DNA from 2 places in the Rhizobium sp. USDA 3886 genome. Region 1 is predicted to be linked to the other one. Evidence: riboswitches for the same ligand, from Rfam matches in the RefSeq annotation. Region 1 holds a riboswitch; the other holds the start of a gene.
The links. A riboswitch is a leader RNA that binds a small molecule or an ion and turns the genes downstream of it on or off. The one in region 1 is predicted to bind S-adenosylmethionine.

Region 1 (9,113 bases):
GCCCGCGAGCACCGCAAAGCCGATTGGCACATTGATGAGAAAGATCGAACGCCAGCCGAAGAGGTCGCTCATCATGCCGCCAAGAACTGGACCAACGGCGCTCGACGCCATCAGGACGAGGCTGGAGTAACTCTGGTAGCGGGCTCTTTCGCGCGGTTCGAAGAGATCGGCATTGACGGCAAAGATTGAAACCATAATGCCACCACCGCCAAGTCCCTGCAGAATGCGAGCAGCAATCAGCGTATTCATCGATACGGCCAAACCGCATACGGCCGAGCCGATGGTGAATATGGCGACTGACGTCATCATCACATATTTGCGGCCAAACAGATCGCCGAGCTTGCCGTAGACCGGCATGACGGCGCTGAGCGACAGCAAATAGGCCGAGCCGATCCATCCGAAGCGTTCCAAATGGCCGAACTCGCCGACGATCGTTGGAAGTGCCGTCGAGACGATCTGATTATCGAGCGTCGCCATGAACATGGCCGTCATCAGGAAAAAGAAGAGTATGAGCCGCCGCCGGTGATCCGTCACGAGCGGCGTGGGCACTGTTTGCATATCCATGAAAAAATTGTTCCGACTTTTACGGGTTGTTTATGTGCCTATGGCATATAAATGTCAATGGCATGCGAATGACACAAGCATGTTCTCATTTGGCAAACGCTCTGTTATGATTCATATATGAGCGAAACCGCGTCCCAACTTGATGAATCCGACGCCACTTCTCTTGATGTGGACGGCGTTCCCCGCATTGGCCGGAGCATGACCCGCATGCGCCTGATGACCGGCCGCCGGCTGATTGGGCGGCTGGCGATCCAGAGTGTGGCGCCGGGTCTCGAACTCTCCCATCTCGATGTTTTGGATGCGATCCGCAGGGCCCAGCCGGCCGGCGAAGTCACAGTTGGCGCGATCGCCGAGATGCTGCGCATCGACCCATCTCGCGCAAGCCGCGTGGTCGCGGATATGGTCGGACGCAACGTGCTTCGCCGCGAGGCATCGCAGGCGGACGCACGGCGCATCATCGTCGTGATGACTCCGCTTGGACAGCGGCTTCTTTCGGAAATCAAGGCGCAGAAGCTGTCGATCGTTTCTGAGATCGTGGCCGATTGGCCGAAAGAGGATGTGGATACCTTTGCCGCGCTCTTCGAGCGTTTCATCGGCGGCTACGAAAAGGTCTTCCTGTCGCGCGACAAGGATATGCCCGGCCGACCTGCCCCTTTCCCTTGACCCCCGCTTTGCGCTATGGGCATGCCCATGAGCCAATCCATCTTCACGATCCTGCTCGGCGGCGAACTCAGCCCGACCGAACGTCTGCGTTCTGCAATCTCGGGCAGCCGCTTCATCGCGGCCGACGGCGGCATGCGGCATGCGGCAGCACTCGGCGTGGTTCCGGAGCTTTGGGTCGGGGATTTTGATTCGACGCCGCCGGATCTGGAAGGCACGTTTCCGGATGTCCCGAAACAGCCCTACCCCGCCGCCAAGGCCGCAACGGACGGCGAAATCGCCGTGGCAGAGGCAATTGCCCGCGGTGCACGGCGCCTGGTCCTTGCCGGCGCGCTCAGTGGCGAGCGCTCGGACCATGCGCTGCAGCACCTGCTCTATGCCGTCAGCCTCGCCGAACAGGGTTTTGACATTCTGCTCACCTCCGGAACGGAGGAGGCCGTGCCGCTTCTCGCCGGTTCGATCGCGCTCGACTTGCCGAAGAACAGTTTGTTTTCGGTGTCCGGCTTCAGCGAGCTGCATGGTCTTTTCATCGAGAATGCACGCTACCCGCTCGCCGATTTTCATTTGCCCTTCGGCTCCTCGCGCACCATTTCCAACGTTGCGGAAGGCAAGGTTCGCTTCACGCTCGGCAGCGGCCGGGCGATCATCCTTGCCCGTCCCTATGATCTTTCCGGAGTCTGATTTTGGCCCCTCCCATTCTGAAACTCGATGATATCTTCCTGAACTTCGGCGGCACGCCTCTCTTGGCCGGCGCGAACCTGCAGGTCGAGTCCGGCGACAAGATCTGTCTGGTCGGCCGCAACGGTTCGGGCAAATCGACCCTTCTGAAGATCGCGGCCGGGATCGTTGAAGCGCAATCGGGCGAGGTTTTCCGCCATCCGTCCTCGACGGTGCGCTATCTGGAGCAGGCTCCGGATTTTGCGGGGTTCAAGACCGTGCAAGCTTACGCGGAAGCCGGTCTCGGACCGGGCGATGATCCTTATCGCGTGGCCTACCTTCTCTCGCATCTCGGCCTCACCGGCGAAGAGGACCCGAACAACCTCTCTGGCGGCGAAGCGCGACGGGCCGCGCTCGCCCGCGTGCTGGCGCCCGAACCGGATATTCTCCTACTTGATGAGCCGACGAACCATCTCGACCTTCCGACCATCGAATGGCTGGAAGGTGAACTTCAGAAAAGCCGGAGCGCGCTGGTCCTAATTTCCCACGACCGTCGTTTCCTCGAAAAGGTCTCGACCGCGACCGTCTGGCTCGACCGCGGCACGTCGCGGCGGCTCGACCGTGGCTTTGCGCATTTCGAAGCGTGGCGCGATCAAGTGCTTGAGGCGGAAGAGCTGGAACAACACAAACTTGGTAAGGCGATCGAGCGCGAGGAGCATTGGCTGCGTTACGGCGTGACGGCGCGGCGCAAGCGCAATATGCGCCGCCTCGGCGAACTGCAAACGATGCGCTCCCAGTATCGGGGCCACAAGGGGCCTCAGGGAACTGTGCAGGCTGCCGTGTCCGACGCGCAGGAATCCGGCAAGCTCGTGATCGAAGCAGAGAAGATTACCAAGACCTTCGGCCACCGTTTGATCGTGGCGCCGTTTTCGATCCGCGTCCATCGCGGCGATTGCATCGGCCTGGTCGGGCCAAACGGCGCGGGAAAGACGACGCTTCTGAAGATGCTGACGGGACAGCTCGCGCCGGATAGCGGCACGGTGAAGCTCGGCACCAACCTCGAAATTGCAACACTCGACCAGAAGCGCGACGATATCGATCCAGAGAATACGCTCGCGAACTACCTGACAGACGGGCGCGGCGAGAGCCTGCTGGTGAACGGCGAGCAGCGGCATGTGACCGGTTACATGAAGGAATTCCTCTTTCAGCCGGAACAGGCGCGCACGCCGATCAAGAACTTGTCGGGCGGCGAGCGCGCGCGGCTGATGCTGGCGCGCATCCTCTCTCGGCCGATCAACCTTTTGATCCTCGATGAACCAACCAACGATCTCGATCTCGAGACGCTGGACCTGCTGCAGGAAATCGTGGCGGGGTTCCCCGGCACCGTCATCCTCGTCAGCCACGACCGCGATTTTCTCGACCGCACGGTGACATCGACCATTGCACCCACCGTTCCCGATGCGCCCGATGGGCGCTGGATCGAGTATGCCGGCGGCTATTCCGACATGCTTGCCCAGCGCAAGGGCGCAATGGAGGAGCGAAGGAGGGCCGAAAAGGCCGGCGGAAAAGCCGAGAGCGGAGCCCACGACGCCTGCAGCAGACACCTCGAAGGGCAAGGTCAAGCTCTCCTACAAGCAGAAATTCGCCCTCGACAACCTGCCGAAGGAGATAGCCAAAGCAGAAGCTGAAATCGCAAAGCGCGAAGAAAAGATGGCAGACCCCAATCTCTTCAGCAAGGATTCCGCTACCTTCAATCGGCTTGCGGCGGAGATGGAAAAGCTACGCGACAGCTTGACGACAATGGAAGAGGAATGGCTGGAGCTCGAAATGCTGCGCGAAGCGCTGGAAGGCTGACACGAAAGTGCGTCCTCCCGTTTCATGTGGCAGATGTGAACCAACTATTCAAAGGGCAGGAGCCGGTGCATGTGCTGTGCCAGTCCCGGTCTTCGGAACAGTCGGTTGCTCGATTTTTTCCGCCAGCGGGTGCAAATGCAAGGTGCGCGGATTGAAAGCTTCGAGGTAAGCGTCGGATCTTCCGATATAGATCATGGTGGACCCGGACAGCATCGTTAGTACTGCCATCAGCGTTGATTGCCATTCCAGCTCAAGCCCTTCCAGCACTTCATCGAAAATGATCCAGCGCGGGCGAACGAGCAGCAGGCGGGCAAAGCCGATCGCCTTCTGCTCGTCGGAATCCAGCACCTTGTCCCAGCGGGCTCGTGTATCGAGACGTGTGACGAGGTGACCAAGGCCGGTTTTTTCAAGTGCTGTTTCGACATCTTCCTTATTGTAGGTGGTCGCCGGTTCCGGGAAGGACAGTGCTTCGCGTAGCGTGCCGCCCGGTACATAGGCTACCTGCGGAAAGAAGAGAATGTCGTTGGCAGGCGGCAGCCCTATCTTGCCGTGGCCGCAGGGCCAGAGGCCGGCGAGCGCCTGGAACAGCAGTTTGCGATTCACATTGTGATCGCCATTGATCATGACCTTCTCGCCGGCCCTGATCGTGACATCCGTCTCGCGAACGGCAAAGCCGCCGCACTGGTCGATCTCCTCGCCGAGCTTGGCTGCGATCGTGACATTCCTGAGGGTCAGCGTATCCGCGTTATCCTCGTAGGCGATCGCATTCTTCGGATTGAGCGGCTCGTCCATGCCCTGCAAGGCGTGGCGGAAATCAGTCACGCGCATCAGCGTGGCACGCCATTCGGCAATCGGACCAAAATTGGCGACATACCAGCGCAGTGCGGTGTTCACCTGGTTAAAGGCGCCGACGGACATCATCAGTTCACCGAATGTCAGGCTTCCCGAAAAATAGGCGGGAGCGGCAACGATGATCGGAATGACGATGACCAGCCAGCCGTAGCCGGCCGAAACCCAGGTGAGGTTGGTGGTCGCCATCGTCAGGCGCTTCAGGATGGCGAGTACCGAGGTGATGTCTCCATTGATCCGCTGACGTTCGTTTTCCTCGCCGCGGGCAACGGTAATCGCCGGCATATTCTCGTTGGCATGCATCAGTGAAAAGCGAAGCTCCGCCTCCTTGGAAAAGCGGTCGGCGTTCAGCCTCACCAGTTTCCGGCCGACGATCTGGCTGAGAATCGAGGCGGACGCCGCATAAAAGATCGCGGCCCAGACCATATATCCTGGGATGGCAAAGGCATAGGTGCGGAAATGGAAGACGAAGCCGCTCGAAAGCTCCCAGAGAACGCCGATGAAGCTGACAAGCAGGATCGTCGACTGGAGGAGGCCGAGCGTGAGGCCGGTCGTGCTTTCCGCAAGATTGCGGGCGTCTTCATGCAATCGCTGGTCCGGATTGACGCCGATCAGCCCGGTTGAAGCGAGGCGCAGCGCACGCTTGCGTTTCAGCCATTGATCCACGAGATCGCGGGTTAGCCCTTCGCGCATGTAAAGCGCGGTCATCTGATTGAGCCACGCCTGGCCGACGTTCAGGAGCAGCAGTGAACTGGCAATCAGCGCGAAAACCTGAAGCTGATGGAAGAATTCGGTGACGTCCCGGCGTTGCAGGGAATCGTAGAACGGCGCATTCCAGCGATTCAAGATAACCTGGCCATAAGCGGTCGCCAGAATCACAGCAACTAGAATCAGCGCGAGAAGTACGATCTTGCTGCGAACCTTCGAATTCCAGAATGCCGCAAACATCAGCTTCAGGCGATATCCGAGGCTCAGATCGTAACCTACCCTATCCTGTCCTTGAATGCTCGGTCTGACTTTGACGTCGTCTGCCATTATGCTCTTCCATGCGGATCATGATCTTTGATTAACATGGTGACGCGCCCTGTCTATCAACAGATTCTACCAGTCATTAACGCGTGAGTTACCTTGGTTCAACGCGCCACTTCGAGAATCGCGATTGATTCGCGTGGGCTCCAGCGCTATTTAGTGTGCTCCGTGGTGATTTGGCCGGCCGGCTTGCAGCCACGTTAAATAAATCGCTAAAGGGCCGCGTGCGGACCGGTAGCGATTCTTTCGCCGCCGGTTTTTGTTTGCCGGTACCTTTGTTTGATCGAGTGACCGCAATGCCTATCAAGATCCCCGATACCCTGCCCGCTTTCGAAACTCTCGTTCATGAGGGCGTGCGAGTGATGACCGAAACGGCGGCGATCCGTCAGGATATCCGCCCTTTGCAGATCGGGCTTCTCAATCTCATGCCGAACAAGATCAAGACGGAGTTGCAAATGGCTCGCCTCGTGGGCGCTTCGCCGCTGCAGGTGGAGCTCTCGCTGGTCCGCATTGGAAACCATAGGGCCAGGAACACGTCCGAAGATCATTTGCTTGCCTTCTACCAGACCTGGGAAGAGGTAAAGCATCGCAAGTTCGACGGCTTCATTATCACCGGCGCGCCGATCGAGGCTCTGCCTTACGAGGACGTGACCTATTGGAAAGAAATGGAGCAGATCTTCGATTGGACCGAGACGAACGTTCATTCGAGCATGAATGTTTGCTGGGGCGCAATGGCGGCGATCTACCATTTCCACAAGGTTCCGAAATACGAGCTCAAGGAAAAGGCCTTCGGCGTCTATCGTCACAAGAACCTCAAGCCCTCATCTGTCTACCTCAACGGCTTTTCCGATAATTTCGAGGTGCCGGTTTCACGCTGGACCGAGGTCCGGCGCGCCGATATCGAAAAATCCGCAAACCTCGAAATCCTCATGGAATCCGATGAGATGGGCGTGTGTCTCGCGCACGAGGAAAAAGGCAAGCGGCTCTACATGTTCAACCATGTGGAATACGACTCCACGTCGCTTTCGGACGAATATTTCCGCGACGTGAATGCCGGGGTGCCGATCAAGATGCCGCACAATTATTTCCCGCATAACGATCCGTCGCTCGCACCCCAGAACCGCTGGCGCAGCCACGCGCATCTGCTCTTCGGCAACTGGATCAACGAGATTTACCAGACGACGCCTTATAATCTCGACGAAATCGGCACAAAAATCTGAGCTGCAGCCGCCGCTGACCTTGCGGCTGCAGCGTTTCTTTTTGTGCTTGGTGGTTGCGGTCCTTGGCAAATGGGGGCAGGTTCGCGACCTGAAATCAACACAGATTGGGAATGGCGGACCATGTCAGAAAAGCTGGAACGGGAAATTTTCGGAACGGCGAAAGACGGCGAAACCGTCTATCGCGTCGAGATCAAGGGCGGCGGTCTCACCGCCAAGATCATGACGTGGGGTGCGGTCATACAGGATCTCCGGCTCGATGGGCATGATGCCCCTCTCCTGCTCGGCTTCGACGACTTTGCCAGCTATCCGGCCCATTCCTCCTATTTCGGCGCGACGCCCGGCCGCTGCGCCAACCGCATCGGCGATGGCAAGTTCATGCTCGATGGCAAGGCCTATCAGCTCGAACTCAACGAAAAGGGCGTTTCGCATCTGCATGGCGGAAGCGACAATATCGCCAAGCGCAACTGGACGATCGTCGAGCATGAGGTCGATCGCGTCGTGCTGAAGATCGTCGATCCGGACGGCCGTGCCGGCTATCCGGGCAATTGCACGGTCCAGGCGACTTACCGGGTCCATGGCAATGGCGAGTTCTCGGTTCTCTATGAAACGACCACCGACCAGCCGACGCTCGCCAATGTCTGCCAGCATGCCTATTTCAACCTCGACGGCCGCGAGGATGCGCTCGGCCACGACATCATGATCGCTGCCGATCATTATCTACCGACCAATGACAAGCAGATTCCGACCGGCGAGGTCCGTCCGGTCGAAGGCACGGTGTTCGATTTCCGCGAAATGGCGCCGATGAAGCGGCTCGAAGGTGGAGAGCAGGCGCTTTACGATCATAATTTCTGCCTTTCGACGGAACGCACGGCAAAGCGCTCCGTCGTTCTGGCACGCAGCGTCAATTCCGGTGTCTCGCTGGAGGTTCGGACTACCGAACCGGGCGTGCAGTTCTATGCCGGCTTCAAGCTCGACGTTGCGGTACCGGGCATCGGCGGCCGGAAATACGGGCCCTTTGCCGGTTTCTGCCTTGAAACGCAGGTCTGGCCGGATGCGATCAATCACGAAGGCTTTCCGAATGCGGTGCTGCACCCAGGCGACGTGCTGCGGCAGGAGACGGACTACATCTTCACGAAGAGCTGATCTCTGCGGGGATTATTGCTTCGCCCTTGACCCCTCGTGCCCCGTCACGAGGGTTTTATTTTGCCTATATAGATTCAACTTGAAAAGTGGTTCTAAATAGGTTCTATTGCCTATCCATGGATAGAACCAGTCTGGTAGCGGAGCTCAATGCCCGCGGTCTGCGCGATGACGTGATGGCGGGACCGCTGTACAAGCGGTTGGCACTGGCTTTGACGGGCCTCATTCAGGAAGGCCTTCTTAAGCCGGGGGCGCCTCTTCCCGGAGAGCGTGACCTCGCCGAGGCCCTGAAGCTTGGCCGCGTGACAGTGCGGACCGCCTATCGTGATCTGATGAGTTCCGGTGCATTGGAGTCGCGACACGGCAGCGGTACTTTCGTTTCCAGCAAGGTCGAGCGCATGGAGCAGCCGCTCTGGCGTCTTTCGTCTTTCTCGGCCGATATGCGGTCACGTGGCCGTTCGCCGGCGGCAAGGATACTGTCCCGTACGATCAATTCGCCGTCGCCGGAAGAATCCTTCCTCCTCGGTTTGGGGCAGGATGAGACCGTTCTGCGCTTGGATCGTCTGCGCCTTGCGGATGGCTTGCCGCTGGCGATCGAACGGGCAGTTGTGCCGGTCAAGTTCCTCGGCAACAATGCTGGCGGCGAGGGATCGCTTTATGATGCGCTGGCGGCAAGCGGCCACAGGCCGGTGCGTGCTCTGCAGCGGCTAACCGCCGTGACGCTCGACCCTTCCTCGGCCTCGATGCTGAATGTGAAGACCGGTGCGCCGGCGCTTTTGATCGAACGGATTTCCCGCCTGGAAGATCAGCGCGTCGTGGAATACACCCGCTCGCATTACCGCGGCGATGCCTATGATTTCGTAGCCGAACTGAGAATTGGAGATGACCTATGAGTGAGAACCAGTCGCTGATGCTGCAGGAGGCGGGTCAGTCGCCGGACGTGGTCGCCTCGCTGCTTCAAAAGGAAAAGCCGGTGTTCGCCGAGATCGCCAAGCTGTTTTCCTCGGCTCGTCCGAGCGTCGTGACGACGGCCGCGCGCGGCTCTTCGGACCATGCCGCAACCTTCTTCAAGTATCTCTTTGAAATCACCACCGGTGTTCCCGTGGCCTCTGTCGGCCCATCGATCGCGTCTGTCTATGG
Region 2 (9,113 bases), 770 kb from region 1:
GTCAAGGATCGCCTGCATGAATCCGGCACCGGCCTGTCCGGTGGCCAGCAGCAGCGTCTGTGCATCGCGCGTGCCGTTGCCGTGAGCCCGGAAGTCATCCTGATGGACGAACCGTGCTCGGCGCTCGATCCGATTGCGACTGCCAAGGTCGAAGAGCTGATCCATGAGCTGCGCGAGAACTTCACCATCGTCATCGTGACGCACTCGATGCAACAGGCGGCCCGCGTTTCGCAGCGGACCGCTATGTTCCACCTCGGCAATCTCGTCGAGGAGAACGACACCGACAAGATGTTCACCAACCCGGACGACCCCCGCACCCAGGATTACATCATGGGCCGCTTCGGCTGAGTTGCGGCGTTCAGGCTATTCAAGGACAATTCCCATGGCATCGACCCATATCTTTTCTGCCTATGACGACGATTTGAAGTTCCTAACCCGCCGCATCTCGGAAATGGGTGGGCTTGCCGAGCAGATGGTGTCCGACGCAGTCCGCGCCCTTGTCAACGGCGATACGGCTCTGGCCCAGAAGGTCATCTCCGACGACGTGATCCTCGATCATGCCGAACGCGAGATCGGCGACAAGGCGGTCGTCACCATTGCCCGCCGCCAGCCGATGGCCTCCGACCTTCGCGAGATCATGGGCTCGATCCGTATCGCAGCCGACCTTGAGCGCGTCGGCGATCTCGGCAAGAACACGGCCAAGCGCGTCATCGCGGTGCAAAGCACCGGCGTTCCGCGTAAGCTCGCCCGCGGCCTCGAGCATCTTTCCGAACTGGCGCTCGTCCAGCTCAAGGAAGTGCTCGACGTCTATACGACCCGTGCCGCCGACAGGGCGAAGTCGATCCGCGAGCGCGACGAGGAAATCGACGCGATGTACACTTCGCTGTTTCGCGAGCTTCTGACCTACATGATGGAAGATCCGCGCAACATCACCAGCTGCACGCATCTTCTCTTCTGCGCCAAGAACATCGAGCGCATCGGCGACCATGCCACCAACATTGCCGAAACGATCTATTACATGGCGACCGGCGCCCAGCCGGAAGGCGAACGTCCGAAGGACGATACTGCCAACACCGTCGGCGCGGTCACGGAATGACAATTCCGAACCGGCCCTCAGGAGACCGAACCGAATGATCCCGAGAGTTGCAGTCGTTGAAGACGAAGAGGCACTGAGTGTGCTTCTTCGCTATAACCTTGAGGCCGAAGGTTTCGAGGTCGATACCATCCTGCGTGGCGACGAGGCCGAAATCCGGCTTCAGGAGCGCACGCCGGACCTTTTGATCCTCGATTGGATGCTGCCGGGCGTATCGGGCATAGAGCTTTGCCGCCGCCTGCGCATGCGTCCGGAGACCGAGCGCCTGCCGATCATCATGCTGACGGCGCGCGGCGAGGAAAGCGAGCGCGTCCGCGGCCTTTCGACCGGCGCCGACGACTATGTCGTCAAGCCGTTTTCGACGCCGGAGCTCGTTGCCCGCGTCAGGGCGATGCTGCGCCGCGCCAAGCCTGAGGTGCTCTCGACGGTGCTGAAATGCGGCGACATCGAACTCGACCGCGAAACGCATCGTGTTCACCGCAAAAGCCGCGAAGTTCGCCTCGGCCCCACCGAATTCCGCCTCCTGGAATTCCTGATGTCGTCGCCCGGCCGCGTTTTCTCGCGTTCGCAGCTTCTGGACGGTGTCTGGGGCCACGACATTTATGTCGATGAGCGCACTGTGGACGTCCATGTCGGCCGGCTGCGCAAGGCGCTGAACTTCTCCAACATGCAGGATGTCATTCGCACCGTCCGCGGTGCCGGATATTCCATGGAATCCTGATTGCCGCTTCCATTGCCGGACATCAAAAAACGGGCCCGCGAGGCCCGTTTCCGTTTGTCTTTTATCCGGCTCAGTTTGCGCGAGCTGCTGTCCTGCGGCGCTCGTTGACCGGCTGATAGGCAAGGCGCGCATGATAGCTGCAGTAGGGTGAAGAGTCCGGGCTATCGCAACCGCAGAAGTGGAAATCATCCTTCAGCGGATCGCCGACCGGCCACTTGCAGGTGCGTTCCGTGAGTTCCGTCAGGCCGAGGCGGCGGGAGATCGGCACGACCACGTTTGCGGCCGGACGATAGTTTACCTCCTCCATGAGATCGATTTCGATCTCTTCCTTGAGCATCGTTGCGCCCTGCTGGCGCGTGACGGTGCGGGTCGCGATCCGCGATGCATAGTTCGGTGCGCGCGGAGCCGAGGTATTACGCTTCGGCGCGCGTGCGGCCGCCGCGGTGCCGCCGGCCTTGGCGCGGCCCGGAAGGCTAAGCCTGTGGACCTTGCCGATCACCGCGTTCCTGCTCACTCCGCCGAGCTGCGCAGCGATCTGGCTCGCGCTCAGTCCTTCGGACCAAAGCTTTTTGAGTTTTTCGACTCGCTCGTCTGTCCAGTTCATGCCCTGTCTCCGCCGTTTAGCGTTGTGAAGGCAGAATCCCCCACCCTTGCTCCGGATACATCCGAAGCAGGAAACGCCTGACCAATTGTGGTGACTAGTTCCGCCGCATGCAGTCTAGTAATTGAGTTTTAACCTAGTGTGAGGCTGACTCCGTGACAAGAGTCGCGGGAATCCGGATGAATCGAATTTCAAGTTTTCCCCAACTTGCTTCCCGAGCGAGTCATTTCTGCAACATTAGCTGTTGATAAATGACCTCGTTCGGGGAGGTGGTCCCATGGCGCACGAAGCCCGCAGTTTTGTTGACATCGCGGTGCGAAACGTCAATAGTGGCACTCGCCGCCGAAAGGCGGCATTTTTAATTTTTCGGACCCGGTTTTTAGCCGGAGTCTGGTTGCCCTAACGATGACAGGAGATCGCGCCATGGCTCAAGCCGCGCCGCTATATGACACCTATTCTCGCGCCCCTTTGCGGTTCGAGCGAGGTGAGGGCGTTTGGCTGATCACTGAAGGCGGCGAACGATATCTGGATTTTGGCGCAGGCGTTGCAGTGACTTCCGTCGGCCACGGCAATCCGCATGTTGTCGAAGCCCTGAAGGCGCAGGCCGACAAGGTTTGGCACCTGTCGAATATCTATGAAATTCCCGGCCAGGAAGCGCTTGCCAAGCGGCTGACTGACGTCACCTTCGCCGACAAGGTGTTCTTCACCAATTCCGGCGCCGAGGCGCTGGAATGCGCGATCAAGACTGCGCGCCGCTATCAGTATTCCAACGGTCATCCCGAGCGCTTCCACATCATCACCTTCGAAGGCGCCTTTCATGGCCGCACGCTGGCGACAATCGCCGCCGGCGGTCAGGAGAAGTATCTCGAGGGCTTCGGCCCGAAGGCGCCGGGCTTCGATCAGGTCCCCTTCGGCGATATCGAGGCGGTCCGCGCAGCGATCACCGATGCGACCGCCGGCATCCTCATAGAGCCGGTGCAGGGCGAGGGCGGTGTCCGTCCGGCGACGCATGAGTTCATGAAGGCACTCCGCCAGATCTGCGATGAGAAGGGTCTGCTGCTCATCCTCGATGAGGTCCAGACTGGCGTTGGCCGTACCGGCAAACTCTTTGCCCACGAATGGTCGGGCGTCACGCCGGATATCATGGCGGTAGCGAAGGGTATCGGCGGCGGCTTCCCGCTCGGCGCCTGCCTGGCGACCGCGGATGCCGCCTCCGGCATGAAGGCCGGCACGCATGGCTCCACCTATGGCGGCAATCCGCTTGCCATGGCGGTCGGCAGCGCGGTGCTCGACGTCATCCTCGCCGACGGCTTTCTGCAGCATGTCCGCGATGTGGCGCTCGTCTTCCGCCAGGGCCTTGCCTCGCTGAAGGATCGCTATCCGGATATCATCGAAGATGTGCGCGGCGAAGGCCTGATGCTCGGCATCAAGGCTGCCGTCCCGTCTTCCGAACTGCTGCAGGCCATTCGTGCTGCTCATCTTCTGGCCATTCCGGCGGGCGATAATGTCATCCGTCTCCTTCCACCTCTGGTCGTCACGGCGGAGGAAGCCCGCGAGGGCCTTGCCCGCGTCGAGCGCGCTGCCGAAAGCATTCGCGCGGCAAAGACCAGGAAGACGGCTTGAACGGATAACGCCCCTCAAGGCGCATACAGGTAAGAACGACATGGCTTCCCCCAAACACTTTCTCGATCTCTCGGCGGTAACCGCATCCGATCTCAGAGCCATCATGGATGATGCGATCGTCCGCAAGCAGGCCTTCAAGGCCGGCAAAGGCGATAAGCCGCTCGCGGGCAAGATGTTGGCGATGATCTTCGAGAAACCCTCTACGCGTACACGCGTTTCCTTCGATGTCGGCATGCGTCAGCTCGGTGGCGAAACGCTTTTCCTCTCCGGCACGGAGATGCAGCTTGGCCGCGCCGAGACGATCGGCGATACGGCCAAGGTGCTCTCGCGCTATGTCGATGCGATCATGGTCCGCACCACGGAGCACCACCGCATGCTGGAGCTCGCCGAACATGCGACGGTGCCGGTCATCAACGCGCTGACGGACGACACGCATCCCTGCCAGATCATGGCAGATATCATGACCTTCGAGGAGCATCGCGGTCCGATCAGGGGCAAGACGATTGCCTGGACCGGCGATGGCAACAACGTGCTGCACTCGCTGGTCGAAGGTGCGGCCCGTTTTGGCTATCGCATGAATATGGCTGTGCCTCTTGGTTCCGAGCCCAAGGATCACTATCTCAACTGGGCTCGCAATGAGGGCGCCGAAATCATGCTTGGCCATGACGCCGACCGTGCGGTCGAAGGCGCCGATTGTGTGGTAACCGATACCTGGGTCTCCATGAATCAGGAACATCGGGCCCGCGGTCACAACGTCTTCCAGCCCTATCAGGTCAATTCGGCTTTGATGGCGAAGGCCGGCAAGGATGCATTGTTCATGCATTGCCTGCCCGCCCATCGCGGCGAGGAAGTGACGGACGATGTGATCGATGGCCCGCAATCCGTGGTCTTCGATGAGGCGGAGAACCGTCTTCATGCGCAAAAGTCGATTCTTGCATGGTGCCTGGGCGCGATCTGAACCATACTGGGCGTCACGTCTGGCCTGATGGCCTCGTGGCGGCACGGGCGAAAAGACCTCTGGTCCGCCGCCTGGACTACTAGGAGTAAGACCATGGCAGAAATTGCAAGGGCTCTCGGCGAGTTCGATTTCGCTGGCGATGATCACGTAGTCCCATTTCAGGTAGAAGGCCTCGATGTGCGTGGCCGCGCCGTCCAACTCGGGCCTATGCTGGATGCGATCCTCGCGCGCCATCATTATCCTGCACCCGTCGCCCGGCTGCTTGCCGAAGTCATCGTGCTGACGGTACTTCTCGGGACGTCCCTCAAGTTCGAAGGCAAATTTACGGTGCAGACAAAAGGCGACGGCCCTGTCGATCTTCTCGTTGCCGATTTCTCGACGCCGCAGAACGTACGCGCCTATGCACGCTTCGATCAGGCCTTGCTCGACAAGGCGGTCGCTGCCGGCGAAACCGAGCCGGAACAGCTTCTCGGCAAGGGCGTGCTGGCTTTCACTATCGACCAGGGCAAGTTCAGCCAGCCCTATCAGGGCATCGTGGCGCTTGACGGCACCTCACTCGAAGATATCGCCGGCACCTATTTCCGACAGTCGGAGCAAATCCCGACGCGCGTCCGCCTGGCGGCCGCCGAACTGCTCGATCGCGACCAGGCGGGCCAGCCGCGCCACCGCTGGCGGGCGGGCGGGCTCATTGCCCAATTCTTGCCGGAAGCGCCGGAGCGTATGCGTCAGCGCGACCTCCACGGCGGCGACGGCGATAACGCCGCGCTGGCACACAAGGAAGACGACGCCTGGACCGAAGCGCGCGCGCTGGTCGACACCATCGATGCGGACGAACTGACGGATCCGCAGGTCGGCATCGAACGCCTGCTCTTCCGCCTCTTCCACGAGCGCGGAGTGCGTGTTTTCGGCACCCGGGAAGTCATCGATCGCTGCAGTTGCTCGCGCGACAAGATCAAGAACGTGCTGAAGGGCTTTTCTGAGGAAGAGATCGATGCCAGTCAGGAGAACGGCGAGATCGCCGTCACTTGCGAATTCTGCTCCACGACCTATCGTTTTGAAGTCGTGGAGGTCGCATCGGCTGCCGAATGATCAGTTCAGCACTCTGAGCAGCCCGGGGGAATCAAGCGAGAAGGCGGGTATTTCGACATCGAAAAGCTCTCCGTCATCCGTTTCCATCTGGTAATGGCCGAACATGAGGCCGGAGGGCGTATCGAGCGGACAGCCGGATGAGTATTCGTAGGTATCGCCGGGTTCCAGCCGGGGCTGCTCGCCCACGACGCCCGGGCCACTCACTTCGTCCACGATGCCGCTCTGATCGGTGATGTTCCAGTAGCGATTGATGAGCCGCACGGTCAGGTCCGATTTATTGCTGATAACGATCCGGTAGCCCCAGACATAGCGATCGTCGTCCGGATCGGATTGCTCCTCCAGATAAAAGGGCTCGACGACGACTTCGATATCTCGTGTGAGGGCGCGGTACATGCCTTACACCATAGCCAAGATATGTTACCCGTATCTTATGCAGCGCTCGATCCGTCAAGAAACGGCACATGCATCATCCTTCAAACAGCGTGATTACACGTCGTTTCGAACATTAATCCTAATTATCAAAGTTCATTTCCGCATTGAAGCAAGACTCTTGCGCCATTTATTAGGTGGAGCATCCGGCCGGGCCGGCAAGGTCCGGCCGTCGCTATTGCAAGTTCAGGACCTAACCTTTGAAAGAGCCTGAGCGAAATCTTCGATGAGGTCTTCTGCATCCTCGATGCCGAGCGAAAGGCGAACCGTGCCGGCGGAAATGCCAAGTTCCGCGCGCGCTTCGTCGGTCAGGTTCTTGTGCGTCGTGGTTGCCGGATGGGTGATCAGGCTCTTGGAATCGCCGAGATTGTTTGAGATTTTGATGATATCGAGCGCATTTTGCAACGCGAAGGCGGCTTCCTTCCCGCCCTTCAGCTCGAATGCGACGAGCGTGGAGCCGCCGGACATCTGCTTGGCGATGATGTCGGCCTGTGGATGGTCCTTGCGCCCCGGATAGATCACGTTTGCCACCTGCCTCTGCTCGGCGAGGAAGTCGGCGATCGTGGCCGCACTTGCCGTCTGCTGCTTGACGCGCAGCGGTAGCGTTTCGATGCCCTTCAGAAGCGTCCAGGCATTGAATGGCGACATGGCCGGGCCTGTATGGCGGAAGTAGTCGTGCAGGTTTTCGTCGATCCATTCCTTGTCGGAAAGCACGACGCCGCCGAGGCAGCGGCCCTGGCCGTCGATATGCTTGGTCGCGGAATAGACGACGATATGGGCGCCGAGTTCCAGAGGCTTCTGGAAGAGCGGCGTCGCAAAGACGTTGTCGACGACCACCTTCGCGCCGATCTGATTGGCGAGCTTGGCAACACCTGCGATATCGATCACTTCCAGCGTCGGGTTCGTCGGGCTTTCAAGGAAGAAGACCTTCGTCGCCGGACGGATCGCCTTTTCCCAGTTTTCGAGGTAGCGGCCGTCGATGAGCGTGCATTCGATACCGTATTTCGGCGCCAGCGTTTCGACAACCCACCGGCAGGAGCCGAAGAGCGCACGGGCGGCAACGATATGGTCGCCGGCCTTTAATTGGCAGAGGATCGCCGCGGTGACGGCAGCCATGCCAGAAGCGGTGGCGCGGGCGTCTTCGGCGCCTTCGAGCGCACACATCCGCTTTTCGAACATGTCGTTGGTCGGGCTTCCGTAGCGGGCGTAGATAAAGCCGTCCGTCTCGCCCTTGAAGCGGGCTTCAGCCGCTTCCGACGTATCGTAGACGAAACCCTGCGTCAGGAAGATCGCTTCCGAAGTCTCGCCATATTGCGAGCGCAGGGTTCCGCCGTGAACGAGTTGAGTTGCCGGGCGCCAAGTCTTGCTCATGCCATCACCACCTTCAAACAACAAAAAAACCGGCCGCAAAAGCAGACCGGTTTCATACCCGGTCTTTTTAGCCACTTTTTTAACGTGGCTGCAAGCCGACCGGCCAAATCACCACGGGATAAAGCTGCAATACTGCTGTTAGCTTCTTGCGTCAATTCCTTGAGTTTGGTTTTGTCGGAAGCGAATTATGGATGGAGCATGATGGCTCGCGAAACTGGAATCTTGGCCGATCGCGCAATAGCCGCGTTGTTTGAAACCGGCCGCCTCACGACGGAGCGGGAACTGGACCGCGATCAGATCCAGCCGGCCAGCCTGGACCTGCGCCTGGGCGCCAAGGCGTTCCGCGTTAGGGCCAGTTTCATGCCGGGTCCATCGCATCTCGTTGCCGACAAGCTCGACCGGCTGAGCCTGCATGTCATCGACCTCTCCGAAGGTGCCGTGCTCGAAACGGGCTGCGTCTATATCGTGCCTCTGATGGAGCGGCTCGATCTTCCGACTGAAATGTCTGCCTCGGCCAATCCTAAAAGCTCGACCGGCCGCCTCGACATCTTCACCCGCGTCATTACCGACTACGCGCAGGAATTCGACAAGATTCCTGCCGGTTATTCCGGCCCGCTCTATCTGGAAATCAGCCCGCGCACGTTCCCCGTCGTCGTGCGCCGCGGCTCGCGCCTCTCGCAGATACGTTTCCGCGTCGGGCATTCGATTCTCGGCGAGCCGGAGCTGCAGGCGCTGCATGATGCGGAAACGCTGGTCGCAAGCGCCAAGCCCAACGTTTCCGGCGGCGGCATTGCGCTCTCGATCGACCTGGCTGGCGACAAGGAGGGCTTGATCGGCTATCGCGGCAAGCATCACACGGCCGTCGTCGATGTCGACAAGAAGGCCGAGCACGATATCTTCGATTTTTGGGAGCCGCTTTACAGTCGCGGCAGCAACGAGCTGATCCTCGACCCGGATGAGTTCTATATCCTCGTTTCGCGCGAGGCCGTGCACGTTCCGCCGCACTATGCCGCCGAAATGACGCCCTTTGATCCGCTGGTCGGCGAGTTTCGCGTGCATTACGCCGGCTTCTTTGACCCGGGCTTCGGCCACGCGCCCGCCGGCGGCATGGGCAGCCGTGCCGTCCTCGAGGTCCGCAGCCACGAAGTGCCCTTCATCCTCGAGGACGGCCAGATCGTCGGCCGCCTGGTTTACGAGCACATGCTGGAAAAGCCCGAAAGCCTCTATG

Region 2: linked by a shared signal. The riboswitch ahead of ACZ9BX_RS12910 (O-succinylhomoserine sulfhydrylase) and the one ahead of metA (homoserine O-acetyltransferase MetA) in region 1 are both predicted to bind S-adenosylmethionine.

The regions. Positions count from the first base shown of each region.
Region 1 covers NZ_JBWCDC010000001.1:3,278,079-3,287,191, forward strand. The annotation lists gene ACZ9BX_RS16610 (MDR family MFS transporter) at 1-564, opposite strand, end outside; gene ACZ9BX_RS16615 (MarR family winged helix-turn-helix transcriptional regulator) at 682-1,227, shown strand; gene ACZ9BX_RS16620 (thiamine diphosphokinase) at 1,249-1,905, shown strand; partial or broken gene ACZ9BX_RS16625 (ABC-F family ATP-binding cassette domain-containing protein) at 1,908-3,735, shown strand; gene ACZ9BX_RS16630 (ABC transporter ATP-binding protein/permease) at 3,784-5,619, opposite strand; SAM riboswitch at 5,772-5,849, shown strand; gene metA (homoserine O-acetyltransferase MetA) at 5,910-6,833, shown strand; gene ACZ9BX_RS16640 (aldose epimerase family protein) at 6,954-7,976, shown strand; gene ACZ9BX_RS16645 (GntR family transcriptional regulator) at 8,093-8,866, shown strand; gene ACZ9BX_RS16650 (SIS domain-containing protein) at 8,863-9,113, shown strand, end outside.
Region 2 covers NZ_JBWCDC010000001.1:2,511,972-2,521,084, reverse strand. The annotation lists gene pstB (phosphate ABC transporter ATP-binding protein PstB) at 1-348, shown strand, start outside; gene phoU (phosphate signaling complex protein PhoU) at 383-1,096, shown strand; gene phoB (phosphate regulon transcriptional regulator PhoB) at 1,131-1,814, shown strand; gene ACZ9BX_RS12935 (GcrA family cell cycle regulator) at 1,885-2,418, opposite strand; gene ACZ9BX_RS12930 (acetylornithine transaminase) at 2,839-4,038, shown strand; gene argF (ornithine carbamoyltransferase) at 4,079-4,996, shown strand; gene ACZ9BX_RS12920 (Hsp33 family molecular chaperone) at 5,090-6,085, shown strand; gene apaG (Co2+/Mg2+ efflux protein ApaG) at 6,086-6,478, opposite strand; gene ACZ9BX_RS12910 (O-succinylhomoserine sulfhydrylase) at 6,701-7,885, opposite strand; SAM riboswitch at 7,932-8,010, opposite strand; gene ACZ9BX_RS12905 (2'-deoxycytidine 5'-triphosphate deaminase) at 8,084-9,113, shown strand, end outside.